2 regions of the Peribacillus sp. NPDC058002 genome follow, and region 1 is predicted to be linked to the other one. Evidence: riboswitches for the same ligand, from Rfam matches in the RefSeq annotation. Region 1 holds a riboswitch; the other holds the start of a gene.
The links. Region 1 has a riboswitch for lysine ahead of ACFVSH_RS00015 (amino acid permease). Riboswitches for the same ligand answer to the same signal wherever they lie in the genome.
Positions count from the first base shown of each region.

Region 1 (9,222 bases):
TCGTAAATGCTAAAAAGTTTCCTCTATACAACTTATTTCATACTATACACAAATATACAAAAAAAGTGCAACTATTTTTTCAAACATTTCAAAAAGGACAATGAATTTCGCACACGTAAAAAACTGTCAGGAAGCTCCACTGGGGAGCTTCCTGACAGTCGGTCATGCCGTACATGAAACGAACTCTGAAGTTATATTTATATTGTGGGGTTCTAATGGTGAATATAAACTATGGGGGCTATTTCGAACATTGTGAAATTCACGGGTAATAGCGCTGATTTTACGAGTAAAGTGCCAAAATTCACGAGTAAACGCGGGATTTTACGCATTCCATGTGCATTGCCACTCATTTTTTCAAGGAAATTGCCAAGTACGCAAATCCCAATTCAATTCCGCAAAGCACAAAAAGGGTGATTAGGGTTTGAAACATCATGGTCTCCTCCTCCTCTAAGACTTAAAACAATCTTAAAGGATGAAACCCATACCAGAACAAGACCTTATTTGAAGAAATCTTCAGCAGCCCCACACTGTTCTCTTGCCCTGAAATGGGTTTCATACTGTACAATATAAAAAAAGAAAAAACGGTGATACCATGACAAATATTAAAGAAATAGCTCAATGTGCCGGTGTATCTGTCTCAACAGTGTCCCGTGTATTGAATGATCATCCATATGTAAGCCCAGATAAAAGAAAGAGCGTCTTGGAGGCCATCGATCGTTTGAATTATACGAGAAACATAAATGCCATTCATCTTTCAAAAGGTAAAACCAATCTTATCGGCATCATCATCCCCTTCAACAATCACCCATATTACGGGGCAATCGTTAACGGAATCACTAAACAGGCTAATGCAATTGGCTGTCATATCGTCATCTTTCAAACAAATTATGACAGAGAGAAGGAAATCGAGGCTTTTAATATGCTGCAAATGAAGCAGCTCGATGGCATTATCGTTTGTTCAAGGATTTCGGAAATGAAAATCCTTTTGGAATATCAAAAATACGGACCGATCATTTTATGTGAAGATACGGCCCAGGCTGAATTCTCATCCATCAGCATTGATCATTATGCAGCTTTCTCCTGTGCCCTTGAGTACGTGATTGCTAAAGGATATAAGAAAATCGGATACAGCCTCGGCCGTAAAAAGAGCAGAAATAGTTCCCATCGTACAAAGGCCTTTACCGATATCATGAGTAAACATCAACTGATAAACAATAAGGAATGGCTGTTTGAAGGCAGTTATCACATCAAAGACGGTGAACAATTGTTTCAGGAATGGAATTCGATGATGGATAAACCTGAAGCCATCATCATCACGAATGATGACACGGCGGCTGGCTTCATTCTTACCGCTAAGAAATCAGGTATAAGGGTCCCGGAGGATGTGGCCATTCTCGGTTTCAATAATGATAGCCTGGGTGAAATGCTCGACATCACGACCATTTCCCTGCCGTTGGAATGGATTGGGAAAATGGCGGTGGACCTATTTGAGAATCCTGAGCTGGTCAAACATGTAAAACTGGACTACGCCCTTATAAAAAGAAGGACCGTTTAATGATCTCCATGCTTTATTTTGGTATATCGCCATTTGAATTCTTCCTTGCCGCCATCATTCATTAACTAGGAAAAAATAACCACATAAAATAATCATTGCGATATTCATGAGATTATTTTATAATTTTGATATAGTAAAGTTTACTCAATTACTAGCAATCTATTAGCGATTGCATGAATTTCATGAGAACTATCGTCTGACGTCACTTACAAGCTGGCGCAACGATTTTAGAAAATTGAATACTTCCTCATTTACCGATGAGTTAGAGGCTGCAGCTTATAAAAGTAAAACGGACGAGATTCTGGAAAATTCAAGACTCCGTTTGAAAGGATAAATTGCCGAAGTAAGGGTATATTCCATGTATATTCTTGCTGGCGGTGTTACCGAACAGGAACACCACTGTCACGCTTTTTCAAAAAAGCGTGGGGAGCTATCTTCGGAAGGATAAACGGGTTTATTATAAACAGCCGTCGATCTTTTTCGACTGCTGTTTTTTATTTTTCGTTCCCTTCCAATAAAAAGGAGTGTAACATCAATTGTCAAATTCACAATCAGCATCAAGCCCTACTGAACTGAAAAGGAGCCTGAAAGCGCGTCATTTAATGATGATTTCATTAGGTGGAACGATTGGAACAGGTTTATTTTTAGCAAGTGGCGGTGCCATTCATTCAGCCGGTCCCGGCGGTGCCTTGGTGGCATACGCAGTCATCGGCATCATGGTTTATTACTTAATGACAAGTCTTGCAGAAATGGCAGCGTTCATGCCAGTGGCCGGTTCATTCCGTGTCTATGCATCCAAATTCGTCGATCCGTCTTTCGGTTTTGCGATTGGTTGGAACTACTGGTATAACTGGGCAATCACCATTGCCGCTGAATTGGCAGCCGTTGTCTTAATTATGAAGTTCTGGTTCCCGGATAGCCCTTCAATTATCTGGAGTGCCATTGCATTAATCACTATGTTTCTTATCAATTATATGTCAGTAAAAGGTTTCGGGGAGGCAGAATTCTGGTTTGCCATGATCAAAGTCGTGACAGTCGTCATTTTCTTGATCACGGGTGTCCTGATCATTCTCGGGATCATGGGTGGGAAAGACCCAATTGGATTTTCAAATTTCACAATGGGTGAAGGTCCCTTTAACGGTGGGTTCTTTACGATCCTGGGCGTATTCATGGCTGCCGGCTTTTCATTCCAAGGAACGGAATTGCTTGGAGTGACTGCTGGTGAAAGTGAGGATCCAGAAAAAAATATCCCAAAAGCGATCAGATCCGTTTTCTGGCGCATCATCTTATTCTATATCCTTGCCATTTTTGTAATTGGCATGATCATTCCGTTTACCGATTCACGATTATTGAGTGAAGATGTTGCCGTAAGTCCATTCACGCTTGTATTCGAACGGGCAGGCCTTGCATTTGCTGCATCCATCATGAACGCGATCATTCTATCATCCGTACTCTCTGCCGGTAACTCTGGCATGTACGCTTCAACCCGTATGCTATGGGACTTGGCACGTGATGGGAAAGCACCGAAATTCCTAGGCAAGTTAGATAAAAGAGGAGTACCCGTGAATGCACTTATCGTGACTTCTTTAGTAGGCTGCGTTGCATTCTTAGCTTCATTTTTCGGTGACGGCGTCGTTTATATCTGGTTATTGAACGCTTCAGGCATGGCAGGATTCGTCACCTGGGTCGGGATCGCGATTGCCCATTATCGGTTCCGCAAAGCTTACGCAGCTCAAGGCCTTGATATGAATGCTTTACCATTCCGGGCAAAAGGCTTCCCATTCGGGCCTATATTCGCACTTGTCCTTTGCCTTATCATTATCATCGGACAAGGCTATCAAGCTTTCAGCAGCAATGGGATCGACTGGAATTCAATGTTTGTTTCCTACATTGGCTTAGTTTTATTTTTCGCCCTATGGCTCGGCTATAAAATCAAGCATAAAACGAAAATCATTCCCCTGAAGGAATGTGACCTTAAATCAAAATAATGCGCAAAGGACCTGTTCTATGGAGAACAGGTCCTTTTTTCATTTCAAATGATAAACACGGCATTCATATGGACGCAGAGGTTTGCTGGAGATTCCTTCTTCTTCCTGATCATAATTGCCTATCAGCCTTGTGGCTGAATATGCATGCAGTTCTTCAGGCAAAGTATAGGAGGCCTCCTCTTCTTTAAAGTTACATAGCACCAGCAGCTTTTCTTCTTCAAACGATCTCGTGTAGGCAAATATTCGTTCATCATCCGGCCATAGCAGTTCAAAACGGCCATAAACGACGATTTCATGTTTCTTTCGTAATTGGATAAGTTTTTTATAAAAATGAAAAATGGAATTCGGATCATTATAGGCTTTTTCTGCATTAATCTCTGGAAAATTGGGATTAACCTTAATCCAAGGCGTCCCTTTCGTGAATCCTGCGTTCCGGGAGTCATTCCACTGAATCGGTGTCCTCGCATTATCCCTGCTTCGGGCGTGGATGGCTGACATCATCCTCTCTTTTGACCAGCCATGCGAATCGACGAGTTCTTCATATGAATTCAATGTTTCGATATCCCGGTAATCATCGATGCCCTCAAATGCAACATTGGTCATGCCCAGCTCTTCCCCTTGATATATATAGGGTGTCCCTTGAAGCATATGAAGGCAAGCTGCAAGCATCTTTGCGCTTTCAATCCGATACTTTCCATCATCACCAAACCTTGAGACAATCCGGGGCTGATCATGGTTGTTCCAGTATAAACTGTTCCAGCCATCCCCCTCCAAACCAGTCTGCCACTTGGAGAGAATTCGCTTTAAATCGGTAAGCTTCCACTTGTCATTACTCCATTTCCCTGCCGGCCCGCTCCCCAAATCCATATGTTCGAATTGAAAGACCATATGTAGCTCACCACGATCTTTACCTGTGAACAATTGCGCCTCCTCCGGTGTGACGCCTGGCATCTCCCCAACCGTGATCACGTCATGTCCAGAAAGTGCCCGTTGATTGATTTCCTGCAAAAACTCATGTATGCGCGGGCCGTTCAAGAAAAAGGGGCTTCCATCGCCATACTGTTTCCCATGATGAACGGATCCATCTGAATAGCTTTGATCTTTTGAAAGGAAATTGATGACATCCATCCGAAAGCCATCGACACCCTTATCCAGCCACCAAGTCATGATGCTATAGATCTCTTCACGGAGCTTAGGATTCTCCCAGTTTAAATCCGGTTGTTTCCTGCTGAATAAATGTAAATAATATTCATCGGTCCCTTCATCATATCCCCATGCTGAACCTTTAAAAATGGACTCCCAATTATTCGGTTCTTTTCCATTCTTTCCAGGTTTCCAAATATAATAATCTCGCTTCGGATTATCTTTTGAGGATCGGGATTCCTTGAACCACGGATGTTCATCAGAAGAATGGTTGATCACCAGGTCCATCATGATCTTCATTCCACGTTCATGAACCGCCTTCAACAACCTATCGAAATCAGCCATGGTCCCGAATTCAGTCATGATCGATTTATAATCACTGATATCGTACCCATTGTCATCATTGGGAGATTGATAAACAGGGGATAGCCATATCACGTTCACGCCCAGCTCTTGTAAATAATCGAGTTTCATCAAAATCCCGTTTATATCCCCTATCCCATCTCCATCACTATCCATAAAACTCCTTGGATACACTTGATACACAACTGCCTCTTTCCACCATGCTTTGTCCATGTCTTTCCCCCTCTTTGGCCGCATTGATATGATCATTACACCAATACCCCTATTATAAAGGGAAAAACTTCAGAATATTCTCCTTTTATTCAGCTATTCCCGTTTGAATCATTTCAATATCCAGATCTACCTCGATTGGAATATAAGGATATGCCTTCTCCCAATGTTCCTGATTGAAATTTCTTGTTTTACTTTTAGCATGATTACCGATTGCAATCGGATCGATATTGTTCTCCTGAAGCATGGTTACCATCTCATTTAATTTTTTTCCAATGACATGCTCGGCCCTGGCCTCTATTTTATTCAGGTCGACCGCTTTGCCCAAGTCATAGCCTTGGACCTCCAGCAGACTCGCTTTTAATTTCACTTCAATCCTGACCTTGGGGTCTTGATTTGCATCCGAAATATGATAATGGACACGTGACTCCACGTTATTGATATCTGTAAAAACATTTTCCTTCCACTTAATTTCATAACTCCCCATCTTAAAGTTTTCAGTAAGGACTTTAAATAAAAATCCGTCCTCATAAGGAATATATTTGCCAATATAACGATCCTTTTTAAACAAGGCGATCCCTTTTACCCGTATTTGATCCCCTGCCGTTTCCAATAAGGGCAAGACCGGGTCGATTCCTTTACCATGACATGCATATAAATACCTGTGAAGATCCACATTAGGCAAATTAGTCTTTATATTCTGTTCGATCAGCTCTTTCGCTTGAACCCCTGGAGTTTTAATCAACTTCGGCTCCATTTTAACTACATCCTCCGCTTTGCCATGAACGATCGCTAAATACAAGTTCCTTCCCACCATGGGGTCACGCCTATATGTATCGACATAATCATTCAATCCATTTCCTGCCAATTTTTCACCATAGAGAATGACCGTCAGTCTACCACCGACAATCGGGAATGGCGTTTTTGCATTTTTCTGCTGGCGGGTTGCCTTTATATCATGGGAGACCGCTTCATATACTTCTTTACCTAGATTTGCTTGCTCCCCATGCTGAGGCACGCTGACAACGACCGTAGCTTTGATTTTTTTGCTTTCGGCATCATCATAACCTACGACTTCAGCAATTAAAATATCTTCTAATATTTGTTTTTCCACGCCGCAGGACGTCATCAAGAAACCTGCCAATATTATCAAGATAAGTCGGATTTTCACGATTTATGCCCCCTGACTTTATAGACAATCGACTGCCATATGAATAAGAGAGGAAGATACAAATAAACGATATAAAAACCAATTTCCGAACTTATCGTGTTAAACTTATCGATTCTATAGCGGTTATCCATGAAAGTGCAGGAAACTAAAATGATCAGCAGAATGAAGATCAACATCTTTCTTTGCCTTAGTCCAAATACTCTTTTTGCTGCCCTGCTCGCTGCCCAAACCCCTATGCAAACATTCGGCAGCACCATGAACAGCCAAACGGAAATCCCTATGTATTCGAACCTTTCAATGAATGGAAGGTCAACAATTTTCCATAACGTCAAGGTTGCCCATATTACATCTTTCAGTTGATCTTGATGATAGTAGGCTAATGAAACGATGATGGATACTAAATATATCGCCATAGTAAACACTGCCCCTAAATGGGCCCACTTTTGAGATTTTTCGGGGTCTTTAATGAAAGGGTAATAAATAAGGAGTAATTCAAAACCAAGGTAATTCAGGGTCATTTTCTTACAGGCCTTCATGATTTCCAAAAAGGAATGATCAAGAAAAGGACCCAAATTTTCAAAGTGGGCGTACTTCAATGGGAAATAATTCAAAAGGAATAATGGCGATCCGATAATAAGCCCGATTATGCAAAAACCGGTGATGACCCTGAACCCTCCCTCCACAAAACTATAGACGAGAATAAGAATGATGGTTATTAGCATCAGGATATTGACACCAGGGAACATCCAAACCTGAATGACTTCTAAATAAGTCCTGATAAGAATGACGGAAATCATTATAAAGTAGAGGATGAATAAAACATTGAAAGCACTTCCGACCCATTTACCGAACAAATCCTTGTGGATGGCGACCAAATCAAGGGTTTGGGGACCCCTGCCTAAAAGCTTGAAACACATCCAAAGCAGAACATTTACGATCAACCCTGATATGAGTACAGATAACCATGCGTCTTGACCAGCCTCTTTCGCTATGACCCGTTCAAACCCCAATATCCCTACCCCAATCTGCATGCCGGGCATGAGGAAAAAAACAAAAAATGGAGATATTAGTTTAGTTTCATTTGGTTTGACTTCCATACCTTCTCACCGCTTTCTACACCTTATTCATCAATATCACTATGGGAGTTTCGCTCTTCCGTCTCCTTCCTTATCCTTAGTGGATTTTCCGTCCGCAGAAATTGCGGGCGTTTTTTCTGCTTTGAAAAAGGGAGACGAATGAGACTGTCTTTAAAGTCATGAATTCTTAATGGGTAAAGCGGGTCTAAATAAGGGCTGCCAAGCGAAGTCAATTTCAATAAATGGCTTAAAATGAATGCACTGCATAAAGCCATTCCAAACAAACCGTATAACTGGGCTGCAATTAGAAAAGGAAAGCGGATAAGGCGGATGGTATTACTGATTTGGTAAATCGGCACCGTAAATGAAGCCAAGGCAGCCAAGGCGACAAGCATCAGTAAGACATTACTGACAAATCCAGCTTCCACAGCGGCTGTACCGATGACTATACCGCCAACAATACCAATGGTGGAACCAACTTTAGCAGGCAGCCTGACCGCTGCTTCCCTCAGCAATTCAATTGTCCCTTCCAGCAAGATGGCTTCCAAGATCGGAGGAAACGGGATCACTCCCCTGGATGAAATTAAGATTGGCAGCAAATCCGTTGGAATCACTTGATAATGATAGGTTAAAACGGCAACATACAGAGGTGAAGATAAAACGGAAAACAGCACTGCGAAAAGCCGAATCAAACGGAATGAGGTGCCGAGATTCCAAATTTGAAAATAATCTTCAAATGATGAAAAGAACGAAATGATGGTGTTTGGACCAACTAATGCATGTGGAGATCCGTCCAGCATGATTCCGATTTTCCCTTCCGATAAAACACTGGCCAGATGATCAGGCCGCTCCGTATCAATCAGTTGCGGAAACATCGAATTTCGATTATCCGTGATCATCTGGCTTACAAACGAAATATCGACGATCGTATCATAATCTATATCATCTATCCTCTGTATGACTGTATTAACGATCTGTTGATTTACTACCCCATCTATGTAGAGTACCGCTAACCTTGTTTGCGAGATGCTGCCGACCCTTAATTCCTTGGACTGCAAATCAGGAGTGGGCAACCGGTTACGAATCAGATTCAAATTCGAATCAAGCGATTCAACAAATGCCTCCTTGGACCCAACGACCGTATACTCCGACTCTGGTGTGGAAATTTGCCTTTTCACACTATGAACACATGGAATCAACAAACACATTTCATCATCTTGCTTGTATTGAACCATGATTGTTCCTGCCAAAACCAACCTTTGAATGTCTTTTAGATCAGCCGTCAATTTCATATCTTCAATCGGAATATCACCTTTTAATTGCTTAAGATCCTTCTTTGGTTGATTCGACATGACAGCCAATACTTGTTCATGAAGCTGTTGTACACTAACCAGTGAATTGAAGTAGGAAATAGTGTAGCCATCATCATTCGGGAATTGGAAGGTAAGAAAATCATTAGATGCTTTAAACTTTTTAAGGAGTTCCTGAAAATCCTTGGAAGTAACCTGAAAGGATGCTGCATCCATTTTCCTCCCGCCCTTAAAAAACCTCACCATCCCACCCCCATTTCCATCTTAAAGTTTTTCGTTCATTCGATTATTGTAACCACCCTATTTAAAGTTAGTCATGATCCGCCGATATCTTTAAAATTGGAAAAGACCTATCCGGAATCCACCGGATAAGCCTTTACGTTTTAATTCTTTTACTGAATACCAA
Region 1 covers NZ_JBHVQU010000001.1:269-9,490, forward strand. The annotation lists gene ACFVSH_RS00010 (LacI family DNA-binding transcriptional regulator) at 593-1,555, shown strand; lysine riboswitch at 1,811-1,996, shown strand; gene ACFVSH_RS00015 (amino acid permease) at 2,092-3,543, shown strand; gene ACFVSH_RS00020 (glycoside hydrolase family 13 protein) at 3,583-5,262, opposite strand; gene ACFVSH_RS00025 (Ger(x)C family spore germination protein) at 5,348-6,430, opposite strand; gene ACFVSH_RS00030 (GerAB/ArcD/ProY family transporter) at 6,427-7,527, opposite strand; gene ACFVSH_RS00035 (spore germination protein) at 7,551-9,062, opposite strand.

Region 2 (5,349 bases), on a different contig from region 1:
GTAGAGGAACAGGAATATAAAAAAATGGTGGATGATATCAACCGGTTCTTGAACGGCGGTCATACTGAAATAAAAAAAGAACTGACTGAAAAAATGCTAGTGGCATCTGAAGAGCTCGATTTCGAGAGGGCCAAGGAGTTCCGTGACAAGATTGCCCACATTGATATTACGATGGAGAAGCAAAAAATGATGACGACCGATTTCGTCGACAGGGATGTATTTGGCTTTGCCTATGATAAAGGGTGGATGTGTGTTCAGGTATTTTTTGTCCGGCAGGGTAAATTAATAGAAAGGGATGTTTCACTTTTTCCGGTCTATGATGAACCCGAACAGGAACTACTTACATTCCTGGGACAGTTTTACGAGATTACGAACCATTTTAAACCAAAGGAAATCTTGCTCCCTGAATCAGTGGATGCCGAAATGGCCGAAGGGCTGCTTGGGGTCAAAACGATTCACCCCAAAAGGGGGGCGAAAAAAGACATGCTTAAATTGGCGAATAAAAATGCCTCCATCGCCCTTCAGGAAAAATTCTCTTTGATTGAAAGGGATGAAGAAAGAACGATCAATGCGGTGGAAAACCTCGGGAACCAACTGGGCATCTACACCCCGCATCGAATTGAAGCTTTCGATAACTCCAATATCCAGGGAAGTGACCCTGTTTCCGCTTTAGTCGTGTTCATTGATGGGAAGCCGGAAAAAAGAGAGTACCGAAAATATAAAATCAAAACAGTCCAGGGACCTGATGATTATGAATCGATGCGTGAAGTGATCAGAAGAAGGTATTCACGAGTATTGAAAGAAGGGCTGCCGCTACCGGACTTGATCATCATTGATGGCGGAAAGGGACATGTCGAAGCCGTACGGGATATTCTGGAGAATGAATTGGGCCTTGAGATTCCGCTTTCAGGTCTCATTAAGGATGAAAAGCATAGGACATCTCAATTGATGATCGGAAATCCTCTTGAAATCGTACCTCTTGATTCTCGGAGCCAGGAATTTTACCTATTGCAAAGAATTCAGGATGAAGTGCATCGGTTCGCGATTACTTTTCATCGCCAGCTACGCGGGAAAAATGCGGTTCACTCCCAGCTTGATGATATTCCAGGAGTCGGGGAAAAACGAAGGAAGCAATTATTAAGGCATTTTGGATCATTGAAGAAGATCAAAGAGGCAACAGTCGAGGAAATCATGGAAGCTGGAATGCCAAAAGGGGTAGCCGAGGGAATCGTTAGAAAATTACAAGAATAATCTTGCTACCGATAAATCACTATGCTATGATTAAAAGGAATTTTTAACTAGACAACTTAAAAGTGCTGATAGAGGTGCGGAATTCAAGAGTAAAGACCTGGAGAAGTATGAGCTTCCATGAAAGGTTTTGAAAGGGGATGACGCCGAAGGAAGACAAGACTCATACCTTGTTTTCCTGGTCCGACATTTAATAAATGGCGGATTGTCAGGGTTTATACCCTGGAGAGCTATCTCACTGTGTTTACAGTATTGGATATGTGATCACAGCAATGAGATATTTCTCATTGCTTTTTTTATTGCCTAAAAAGTAGAGAGGGTGCATGAGGATGGCATTAATCGTTCAAAAATTCGGCGGAACATCCGTCGGTAGCGTAGAAAAAATCAAAAATGTTGCCAATCGGGTAATCGAGGAAGCGGAGAATGGAAATGAGGTAGTCGTCGTTGTTTCAGCCATGGGGAAAACAACGGACCAATTGGTTTCCATGGCCCGTGATATTTCCGGAACCCCGAGCAAAAGGGAAATGGATATGCTATTGACCACTGGGGAACAGGTAACGATTTCCCTGTTAACGATGGCATTGATTGAAGAAGGGCATGAAGCCATTTCGTATACTGGCTGGCAGGCTGGCATGCAAACGGAATCCGTTCATGGGAATGCCCGGATTTTAAACATTGATGCTTCAAGGATCCAAGCTCAGCTTCAACAGAAGAAAATAGTGGTCGTGGCCGGTTTCCAGGGGAACGATGTAAATGGGGAAATCACTACATTGGGGCGAGGCGGTTCAGATACGACGGCGGTTGCCATCGCTGCAGCTCTGAATGCGGATAGATGCGATATTTATACGGATGTAACAGGTGTTTTCACAACGGATCCACGCTACATAAAAGGCGCGCGAAAACTCCAATCCATTTCTTACGATGAAATGCTGGAACTTGCCAACCTAGGGGCGGGCGTCCTCCATCCAAGGGCTGTCGAATATGCAAAAAATTATCAAATTCCGCTTGAAGTCCGTTCAAGCATGGAGAGAGAATCAGGAACGATCATTGAGGAGGAAGCAACTATGGAAGAAAACTTAATTGTACGCGGCATTGCTTTTGAAGACAGTATTACGAGGGTCACAATTTATGGTTTGCCCCAATCACTTGGTGCATTATCCACAATCTTCACGACACTTGCGAAAAACCGGATCAATGTGGACATCATCATTCAAAGCATGACAGCCGAGGATACGACCAATCTATCTTTTTCCACAAAAAGTGGAGATACGGAAGCGGCCTTGATCGTGCTGGAAAATAATAAAGAACGATTGGGATTCGACCGGGTCGAAACGGAGAGCGGGTTGGCCAAAGTGTCCATCGTCGGTTCTGGTATGGTATCCAACCCCGGTGTGGCTGCCGAGATGTTTGAAGTGATGGCCAATACAGGCATCCAGGTGAAAATGGTCAGCACATCGGAAATTAAAGTTTCGACTGTCGTCAATGAAAAGGAAATGGTGAAGGCGGTTGAATCCCTTCATGAAGCATTTAAACTTGGTCAGCATGCAAATGTGCTAGCTTAAGTGCAGGAGTCCAATAAAAAACAGACTTCCGGTAAAAAGGGTAAGTCTGTTTTAAGGGCTAATTAGATTGGATCTCTGGGATCCCATTGGATGGTGAATATCACTTTTTTTGCGCGGCGTTTGATTTCTTCCGTTGATTCGCTGAGGAATTTTTTTTGCAGTGAAAACTGCTCGGCAAGGAAACCGGCTTCAAGCTGGAAGTGACAATCAGGGTGTAAGTCCAAGCGGCGGCTGATTATTTCACCCGTCAGGGATAATTCCATCTCGTGTTTCGTATACTTCATGATTTCAAGATTGCCCCATCCGGCGCTTTGGAAAAATTCAATAACTTCCTGATCGCCATTCAACGGGAATTTTCTTGCTAATTGTTTACCTGCCCAATAGAGGATTTGATTAGAGTCTTTTCCGAGAACATCGTTCAATAGAACTTCTCTGATTAATTCGTACCCGAAAGCTGGAACTTTGAATTCCTCAGCTTGAATTTCTTCAGTTTGAATCTCTTCTTCTATCGCAGCAGCAATATTTTTTTTCATAATTTATCGCCTCTTTCTGTAAATCTATTATAAACGTATTTCTTTTTCAAATTATACTGTTTTTTATTTATTTAAATAGCAAATGGAAAAAAATGAGAAATTATAGCGGGATATTAATAGATTAATTTGTAATTTCTCCAAAATATATACTTGATAGATTAAAAATTGACAATTTAATCCAATAAAATCTATTCTGAAAAAGAGATTTCTTGTATCCGTTTTCTTGACGCACATTGAAGTCAGGAGTAAAATGGACATGTCACATAATTGTAAAGGAAGTATAGAGGAGTTTTTTTGACTCTATACTATATTTTCACGCGGAGATAAAAGGTAGCCACCAGATTATCTTTGCATGATTTTTCACAAATTAAGGGGGGGCACTTAGTGGCAAAGAATCGTGAGTTTGGGAATCGCAGGCTTCATTCACTTCTAGGAGTAATTCCAATTGGTCTATTCCTAATTTTTCATTTATCGGTAAACTTTATGGCAACAAAAGGAGAAGAGACTTTTAATGGGGCAGTTCATTTGATTGAATTTACGCCCGTAAAGCTTTTGGTTGAATGGGTCGTCATCTATCTACCAATCCTTTTCCATGCTGTATACGGAATTTATATTGCCTTTACAGCAAAAAACAATTTGGGGAGATTTAGCTTCTTCCGTAACTGGATGTTCATGCTGCAACGCTTGACTGGAATCATAACTTTGATCTTCCTTGTTTGGCACATTTGGGAAACTAGAGTCCAAGCAGCTCTAGGGGCAACAGTTGATTTCGATATGATGGCGGAAATTTTCTCTAATCCATTCATGATCGGGTTCTATATTGTCGGTATTATCTCAGCAATTTTCCACTTTGCTAATGGATTATGGTCATTTGCAGTGAGCTGGGGTCTGACAGTTTCACCAAGATCGCAAAGAATCATGACATACTTTACATTGATCGTTTTCGTTCTTCTTTCTTATATCGGAGTTAGTGCAATTTTCGCTTTCGTATAAGAAGATAGAGTTCATTTATAAGTATTAGGAAAAACATAGCTTGGCTAATGGAAATAAGGGAGTGACAGAATTGGGTAAAGGTAAAATAGTTATCGTTGGTGGAGGTCTAGCTGGATTAATGGCTACGATCAAAGCAGCAGAGCTGGGACAACAGGTTGATTTATTTTCTTTAGTGCCTGTTAAACGCTCTCACTCAGTTTGTGCCCAAGGCGGAATTAACGGGGCAGTAAATACAAAAGGTGAAGGGGATTCTCCATACATCCACTTCGACGATACAGTTTATGGCGGAGATTTCTTGGCTAACCAACCGCCGGTTAAAGCGATGTGCGAAGCAGCACCATCGATCATCCACATGTTTGACCGTATGGGTGTAATGTTCAACCGTACTCCGGAAGGTCTTCTTGATTTCCGTCGTTTCGGTGGTACTCAACATAGCCGTACAGCATTCGCTGGTGCAACAACTGGTCAGCAATTACTTTACGCATTGGACGAGCAGGTTCGCCGTTATGAAGTTGAAGGCCTTGTAACGAAATATGAAGGCTGGGAATTCCTTGGAGCTGTTATCGATGATGAGCAAACAGCACGCGGTATCGTAGCTCAAAACCTGACTTCAATGGAAATCAAATCATTCCCTGGCGACGCAGTCATCATGGCGAGCGGCGGCCCTGGAATCATTTTCGGTAAATCAACTAACTCAATGATCAATACAGGATCAGCAGCATCCATCGTTTATCAACAAGGTGTAAATTATGCAAATGGTGAGTTCATTCAAATTCACCCGACAGCAATCCCTGGAGATGATAAGCTTCGTCTAATGAGTGAATCCGCTCGTGGTGAAGGTGGACGTATCTGGACATATAAAGACGGAAAACCTTGGTATTTCCTTGAAGAAAAATATCCTGCTTATGGTAACCTTGTACCTCGTGATATCGCTACACGTGAAATCTTCGACGTATGTATGAACATGAAGCTTGGTATTAACGGAGAAAACATGGTTTACCTGGATCTTTCTC
Region 2 covers NZ_JBHVQU010000013.1:46,803-52,151, reverse strand. The annotation lists gene uvrC (excinuclease ABC subunit UvrC) at 1-1,251, shown strand, start outside; lysine riboswitch at 1,313-1,489, shown strand; gene ACFVSH_RS04895 (aspartate kinase) at 1,578-2,810, shown strand; gene ACFVSH_RS04890 (YslB family protein) at 2,873-3,343, opposite strand; gene ACFVSH_RS04885 (succinate dehydrogenase cytochrome b558 subunit) at 3,728-4,336, shown strand; gene sdhA (succinate dehydrogenase flavoprotein subunit) at 4,407-5,349, shown strand, end outside.
Region 2: another riboswitch for lysine. It lies ahead of ACFVSH_RS04895 (aspartate kinase); the one in region 1 lies ahead of ACFVSH_RS00015 (amino acid permease).